DNA from 2 places in the Shewanella sp. JNE2 genome. Region 2 is predicted to be linked to the other one. Evidence: predicted binding sites of a transcription regulator. Region 2 holds the regulator's gene; the other holds the start of a gene.
The links. The regulator sigma-54, encoded in region 2, starts transcription at its own class of promoters, with help from an activator protein. The targets are predictions, from matches to a motif close to GTTGGCACGNNNNTNGNNT.
Positions count from the first base shown of each region.

Region 1: a site for sigma-54 is predicted at 1,933-1,951, ahead of MZ182_RS13730 (FlgO family outer membrane protein). Genes of this name have one in related genera too.

Region 1 covers NZ_CP096169.1:3,070,559-3,074,736, forward strand. Annotated here, with positions in the region: gene MZ182_RS13720 (flagella synthesis protein FlgN) at 1-420, shown strand, start outside; gene MZ182_RS13725 (LPP20 family lipoprotein) at 777-1,226, opposite strand; gene MZ182_RS13730 (FlgO family outer membrane protein) at 1,223-1,855, opposite strand; gene MZ182_RS13735 (flagellar assembly protein FlgT) at 2,139-3,305, shown strand; tRNA gene MZ182_RS13740 (tRNA-Arg) at 3,361-3,436, shown strand; gene MZ182_RS13745 (hypothetical protein) at 3,652-4,178, shown strand, end outside.
Region 2 covers NZ_CP096169.1:725,039-729,216, reverse strand. Annotated here, with positions in the region: gene lptC (LPS export ABC transporter periplasmic protein LptC) at 1-370, shown strand, start outside; gene lptA (lipopolysaccharide transport periplasmic protein LptA) at 357-911, shown strand; gene lptB (LPS export ABC transporter ATP-binding protein) at 908-1,639, shown strand; gene MZ182_RS03275 (RNA polymerase factor sigma-54) at 1,743-3,218, shown strand; gene hpf (ribosome hibernation promoting factor) at 3,247-3,534, shown strand; gene ptsN (PTS IIA-like nitrogen regulatory protein PtsN) at 3,537-3,980, shown strand; gene rapZ (RNase adapter RapZ) at 3,977-4,178, shown strand, end outside.

The sequences.
Region 1 (4,178 bases), 2.2 Mb from region 2:
GAAGTAGCTAAACTGGTTGATCAGCAACACGCCCATTTGGCTGTTCTAAAGCAAATTATACTCAAAGAAAAAGGCGCTTTGGTTGACCAAAACGCCGATTTGCTGTTGTCACTCGCAAATGAAAAATCACAATGCCTCAAAACACTTAAAGCCAATGATGAATTGCTGGCCAACCATAGCGACCAATCTCAGCTCACGCAGCAACCTCACCTTAGCCATAAAATGGCAGAAGTTAAGCTGGCATTGGTCGAATGCAAAGAGCTAAATGAGCAAAATGCCAGTTTAATCGACATGAATTTAGCGAGTTTAAATCGCTTTGCTCAAGCTCTACAAGCAAGTCGTAACGCCACTAGCTTGACCTATAACGATAAAGGTAAAACCTCAACAATCTCAAGTTTAGGTAATGATTTAAAAGCTTAATCTCTATTTCAGCTAGTCTCTCTCTCGCAAAATAATCGCCTGCAAAATCAATAACCTAAAAAACCGCGCAAATGCGCGGTCAATGTGTTTATAAGAAAGGGATTGATACGAAAGATTGACGTTTTACGGTGATATAGGACAAAACTTTTCCCACAGGATCTTTTCAACACAAACGCTCAATCACAACAGAGATCCAGCTAAAAAGTTTAGCTGATATGCACTTACCTTCATGCACGCAACTCCTCATTTGAGTAGCATAACTCCGCTTTTTGCTTCGCGATCAAAAGCTCCAAAAGCGTTAGTATTTTAGACGCAAAAATTTGCCAAAGTGAAATCAATATTTGGGTATGACATGCCTAAAAATACGTGACTTCTTTAACTTTTTGTGGACGGTTTTGTTGTTGATAAAGAGCCCAAACTTGAGAAAAATCAAGTTCTAACTCAGTAACATAATGCTCACCAGCGGGATAGCTTTTTACCACTTTAGCCCCGCGAATAACGCCAGATACTGAAGCCTTTACATTGTCATCCGTTAACATCCAATCACTCACACTGCTATTCGCCGTGATCTTTTGACCATAAACTTGTTCCGCCAATTCACGATAAGCCACTATTTTTGACGCTTGCATCGCCATTAACACTTTTTGAGATTGTTCCTTAGCAGGCTGTGTCGCTAATGGCGCATAGCCTATGGCTGTTAATTTGGGAAAACTGGGTGGAGGCACATCTTCCCACTGTACATATCTGTCTTTTGTCACACAGCCACTAAATAAAAGTGTTGCAACGAGTAAAAGGTAATGTCTCATTTTCCATCTCCCAACACACGAACCTCATTCATGCCTGAACTTGATTGCCTATATAAAATACCATTCTGTGAGACCACTTGTTCTGATGCCTGCATATAATTGGCCATTTCTTTTTGGGTAACATAAGTTTGAGACGCAGAAACCACGCGATTGTTACTGATATTCACGATACGTGTATTGATTGCCATGCCATTTGTTGTGGGGCTCATCGTCGATACGACTAAATGTTCAACGGGGAGATTGTTTGATAACTTTTGCCAATCCCGCGTCAAAATAAAGTCACCATTTGCGGTCACCCTTAAGCCATCACCAAGATTTAAATCTACAACATTAAATTGAAAGCTATGCAGTGATGTCATTAATCCTTGCTGTAACTGTTGTGCCATTGCATTAGTGTTGTTCATATCCCCCACCAACACAGGTGTTGTAACTACTATGGGTTGATCTGAACGGAGTGCATCATTTTGTTTAACTAACTCTGTGACAATTCGCTGAGCTAAATGATTAATCGTCGATGTTGGCGGCAAGCCATTGCCATCAACTAAGCTAGGTTTCGGAGGCACAACGGATTTAGCAACGCATCCACCTAACACTATTAGGATTAAGGGAATAATGACACGTTTTAACATTGGGCAGACCTCGTCTAAAGGAATTCTTGGCCATTTAAATGATAATTAGGCCACAGCTACAACACAGGAAATATCAAATGCAAATACCAGACCAAGACAGCAAATTGCCATTGGGATTATATCCATAGCTACTTTATCGGCAGTCATTAGTAAAACTTTATCTAAAGTCCCCTTTCAATAAGGCATGAAACTTGCTTTCTAGTCTAATAGCGTTGTCTGTCAGTAAACTGGCTAAATTAACAATCTCGTCATTCGTGATGGCACAGCATTAAGGACTGAATTGATGCACATATTAAGATCCGCTTCTATCATTAGTTTGAGCCTTACTTTACTTTCAATGTCTGTACAGGCTGAATGGATCGAAGCCAGTGGTGAGGCCATGATTATTAATGGCAATATAGCCCAAGCTAGGGAAGAAGCCATCAATCAGGCAGTAAGTTATGCAACGCTTAATACAGGCATAAGAATATCCAGCGAACAACAAACAACTAATGGCAATCTCACCCAAAGCAGCTTTGCGATAAATAGAAATGCCCAAGCAATCAGCATTCAACTGGTCAATGAGCGGATCCAAGGCCAAAGAATATATGTTTCCCTACGACTTGATCTGAATGAAGACCCTACGCAGCAATGTCCGAATGGGCAATTAAAAGCGGCTATTTTAATACCTCAAGCGCAAATAAAAGATCGCACCCAGCTTAGATACGGTCAACTCTCAGGGTTTGAAGAAATTATCTCCGAAAAATTGAGCCATAATATCGATAGCTATTCATCTACGAGTTTTAGCCACCTACATGCTAAAGAAAGACTCGATATTACCCAAGATTTAGTCGATATTCGAGGATATAGGCTACCAAATTGGTTGAGCGAAATAACCGACAGCCAATATATTCTTCAGCCACAAATTATTGATATTTCGACAGATCCAGTTAAATCAACCTTCCTCGGCATCTGGGATGAAGCCCCACAAAGACAATTTCAATTCAAACTTAATCTCTACCACGGGATCAGTGGAGAAGAAGTATGGAGTAAAAGTTACAGTACCTCTGCCCCATGGGAGTTTGAAGAACAAGCCGTAGTATCGCCTAATAGTGAAAGGTTTTGGCGCTCGGCATATGGCAGAAATATCAATCAATTAATGCAGCAAGCTACTCAAGATTTGGATAGCACACTCAACTGCCGTCCTTTACTCGGCCAAGTAGTGAGTCGCCAAGCTGATAGGATAATATTGAATTTAGGCAGAAAACATGGCATTCGTGTTAACGATAAATTCCAAGTAGTATTACAACAGAACTTGCCAGACAGACTCAATGAAATGCGTCCTATCGCGACAAAAAGTCGCGCCACTGTCAAAATTGAACAAGTCAGTGAAGAAAGCTCAACCGCGGTGCTTGTAGACCAAAATGCTGTCTACAACGTACAGATAAACGACATCGCGATTAAGATTTAAGCAACTAAATCATAAGCCTTTTAATCACAGATAAAACCAGTATAATCACTCTCGTCTCTTCATAGCTCAACAGGATAGAGCAGCCGCCTCCTAAGCGGCCGATCGGGGTTCGAGTCCCTGTGGAGAGACCATAAGTCACTTTTTATATATAAAATTCAGTAATTTACGAAAAGCAAAAAATCCTGTGCCGCCTATGTGCCGCCATAGGAATGACGTTTTTTAGAATTTTTTTTCGTAACATTTTCAAAAATCCCCGTTTTGCCCTGTTCATCTCAGTTATAGACTTTTCGCTTCATTTCTAATAGTTTTCTTATAGCCATAAAACTAGAAAATGGACATTTAACGAATGGAATCTTTCGACCTCAAACACCATGAAAAAAAAGATAACTGTGAAAAGGTCAAGAAAAATGAAACCTCAGGCATCCTCTACCAAGAACAAAATCCAAACCTAGATTTACTTGGTAAATTTGTAGTTTCAATCGCCAACTATGATTGGCTGGAGGAATTGTATAAACGCTACATTTCCGACGGCCCTGAACCTAGCATAGACACCTACTCGGAAAAATTAATTGATGTTCTATCTGGTGTTGAAAACATTCTCATCGAAATAGAACAAATTAATGAGTACATTGCATCACAATATTTCTCAACTCTTGAAGAAGCACCTATCGTCAAACTAGAGCATGATCAAAGTAAAATATTACATTTCGAATCGGCCGAAACATTGGCTGAAGCATTTAGTAATTTTGAAAACATTAGTGACTTTGTTGAAGTCTTTTCAATGATTCCAACTGATGCAGCCGATCTCCTTCAAGCAGCACTTTCGTGTGAAATGGCAGGCCATCTAAAATCAGCAAAAATCTTAAAAAGAGA
Region 2 (4,178 bases):
CAAGCACATGGAACACTATGAACTAAAAAGCCAAACCTATTTCACTCAACCTGTATATCTTGTTTATCCTGACCAAGGCAAAGCACAATGGCAGATCAGAGCGGATCAAGGACAACTCAACAAAGAAACAGGCAAGGTTGTATTAGAAAATAATGTTATTATCGATGCCATTAGCCCTGAAGAGCCGATACAAACCTTATCGACTAGTTTTTTAGAACTTGATCTAAACACTATGATAATGACCTCTGACCGTATCATTTACGTCACAGGGAAAGATTTTAATATCCAAGGGCAAGGCCTTTATGCGGACCTGAACGCGCAGGAAGTCCAATTGACCAGTCAGGTAGTAGGAACCTATGAAGCAAAATAAGATATTACTTGCCAGCTTAATGCTGATAATGAGCATGAGCGTTTATGCAAAAGTCGCAGATCTGCAGCAAGAAGTTAAAATTAAAGCCGTTAGCCAAACCGCAGATATCAAAAACAACCAAATCATCTTCTTTGGCCCAGTAGAAGTCACACAGGGTTCAATCAAAATCCAAGCGGCCCAGCTTCGCGCCTTTTCTGCCGATGGTGAAACCAGCAAAATCTTAGTTGCAACGGGCAACCCCGCGACTTACACCCAAATATTAGATGATGGTCGCCCTGCTTCCGCCAGTGCTAAAGAAATTCGCTATGAAATGGCGACAAGAACATTAACACTGACAGGTTCGGCCTCCCTCGATCAAGCGGGCAGTCAAGTGACAGGTAACCTCATTCGTTACAACATCATTCAACAAAAACTGATCGCAGAAAGCACAGGGAGTGGTGATGATCGCGTGATCACTATCATCCAACCTGAAAACTATCAGGATGATCTCAAAACCCAAACACCCGCAGATAAACCTGTGAAAGAGCAGGATTCTCAATGACCCAAATCACCCTAAGAGCACAAAATCTCGCGAAGAGCTACAAAAACCGCCAAGTTGTTAAAGACGTCAGTCTGACAGTCAAAACCGGCCAAATTGTTGGCTTACTCGGCCCAAATGGTGCAGGTAAAACCACGACCTTTTACATGGTGGTTGGGTTAGTAAAAAGCGATAAAGGCCATATTTTTATCGACAATGATGATTTAACTGCAGACCCTATGCATCTTCGCGCCCGCAAAGGAATTGGTTACTTACCACAAGAAGCCAGTATCTTCCGTAAGCTGACCGTTCACGACAATATCATGGCGGTATTACAAACCCGTAAAGAGCTAAAAGACGAAGAACGCGAAGAAGAACTGGAACACCTACTCGAAGAGTTCCATATTACCCATATTCGCGATAGCCAAGGTATGTCCCTTTCGGGGGGTGAACGTCGCCGAGTTGAAATTGCCCGCGCCCTCGCGGCCAATCCAAAGTTTATTCTACTCGACGAGCCTTTTGCGGGCGTTGATCCGATTTCCGTCATCGATATCAAAAAAATTATCGAACAACTTAAGAGTCGTGGCTTAGGCGTACTTATCACAGACCACAATGTCCGAGAAACATTAGACGTATGTGAACATGCCTACATAGTAAGTCATGGAAACCTGATTGCCGAGGGAACTCCTGCAGAGATCTTAGACAATCAGCAAGTTAGGGCTGTGTACTTAGGTGAACAATTCAGGCTATAGTTACTCCAGCGGAGTCTATAGCCTAAAATTATCGCGACTAGACTCCACTCACTGATAACAAGCGGCCTCATTCAAAAATAATAACGTAGGGATCAGCGGTAACATGAAAGCGTCACTCCAGCTCAAACTGGGCCAACAGTTAACCATGACGCCACAGTTACAACAGGCGATTCGTCTGTTGCAGCTCTCGTCATTGGAATTACAACAAGAGATCCAGCAAGCCTTAGACTCTAATCCTCTTCTTGAGCTGGAAGATGAGCAATTTGACGCACCTACAGAACGCAACCAGAATTTATCAGACACCGATTTCAGCGAATCAAGCCCACTGCCCCCCGAACAAGATAGCTCCACTGTTGATACCGCAGAATCCTTGACCAAAGAATCTATGCCAGATGAACTGCCCATGGATACCACTTGGGATGAAGTATTTACCGCCTCACCCAACTCAGGTTCGGGTGGCAGTAGAGAAGACGATATGCCCTTTCAGGGGGAAACCAGCGAGGGCCTGCATGAACATTTAGAATGGCAAAAAAACCTCACCCCCTTCTCTGAAACCGATCTTGCCATTGCCACTGCCATTATTGATGCCATTGATGATCAGGGCTATCTCACCCAAAGTACTGAAGATATTCTCGAAGCGATGGGAAATCATGAGATTGAGTTAGACGAAGTCGAAGCTGTACTTAAACGTATCCAACACTTTGATCCTGTTGGTGTTGCAGCAAGAGATCTCAGCGAATGTTTACTGATCCAGCTATCCCATTTTTCGCCGGACACACCACATCTCGAAAATGCCCGCATGTTGATCAAAGATCATTTAGATCTGATCGCTGCTCGCGATTTTAGGCTGTTAATGCGTAAAACCAAACTGAAAGAAGATGAACTTCGGGATGGTATCGCACTGATACAAACGCTGAACCCTCGCCCAGGTTTGTTGATCACACCGATGGATGAAGAATATGTGATCCCAGATGTGTCGGTATCGAAGAAAAATGGCCGTTGGGTGGTAGAACTCAACCCAGATTGCATGCCCAAAATCAATGTAAACCAGCAATATGCCGCCATGGCTCGCAGCACAAAAAGCCAAGCAGACAGCCAATTTATTCGTGGCCATCTGCAGGAAGCCAAATGGTTTATCAAGAGCTTAGAAAGTCGTAACGACACCTTACTCAAAGTGGCCAATTGTATCGTTCAATACCAACAAGGCTTCTTTGAGTACGGTGAAGAAGCTATGAAACCTATGGTACTTAACGATATAGCCGAAGCGGTTGAAATGCATGAGTCCACCATCTCACGGGTCACAACTCAAAAATACATACATACCCCTAAGGGACTTTTTGAACTAAAATACTTCTTCTCAAGCCATGTCGGGACTGACGATGGCGGTGAGTGCTCATCCACAGCAATCAGAGCCTTTATTAAAAAACTGGTTGCCGCGGAAAACCAGAAAAAACCATTAAGCGACAGCAAGATGGCACAACTTCTGGCAGAACAGGGAATAAATGTTGCGCGCAGAACCATTGCGAAGTATCGAGAAGCAATGCTTATTCCCCCTTCCAATCAGCGTAAAAGTTTATAGCCTACTATGGATATCGGAGGACGTTTCTATGCAAATAAAGCTCATTGGACACCATATCGAGATTACTGAATCGTTACGGGCATATGTAGAGGAAAAATTTTCAAAACTTGAACGCCATTTCGAACAGATCCATAATGTGCACGTTGTGCTCAATGTTGAGAAAATGCAACAGATTGCCGAAGCGCGAATCAACCTCACCGGTGGTGAAGTTTTTGCAACTTCAGAGCATACTGACATGTATGCTGCCATAGACGTCCTGATCGATAAACTTGATCGTCAGGTTATTAAACACAAAGAGAAGTTAACAAAACACTAATAATGGAACTTTGTACCATACTGAGGCCGGAGTGCACTACCTGCGCCACTCCGGGCAGTAAAAAAAAGGTACTGGAACTCATCAGTGACTTAGCCGCTGCCCAGTACCCCACCCTCTCATCTCAAGAGATCTTCGAAAGCCTTGTGGCGCGCGAAAAGATGGGGAGCACAGGTATAGGTAACGGTATCGCCATTCCACATGGTCGATTAACCGATATTACACAACCCATTGCAATACTCGTAAAATGTGAGGAACCGATAGCTTTTGACGCTATCGATAAGCAACCTGTTGATATTTTGTTTGCACTGCTTGTGCCGGCGGATCAATGCCAACAGCACCTAAGCACGTTGTCGTGCATGGCAGAAAAGCTAAGTGATAAACAAATATTAAAACAACTGCGTAAGACGCATGATGAAACGGAACTCTATCAGGTAATCACTGGATGAAACTGGTCATAGTGTCAGGCCGCTCTGGCTCAGGCAAATCTGTCGCACTTAGGGTGCTTGAAGATCTCGGCTATTACTGTGTCGATAACCTTCCCTTGCCACTAATAGGCAGTTTGCTTGAGCAACTCAAAGGCAGTAACGATCTTGTCGCCATTAGTGTCGATGTTCGTAATATGCCAGAGCAAGATAAAGTGCTGG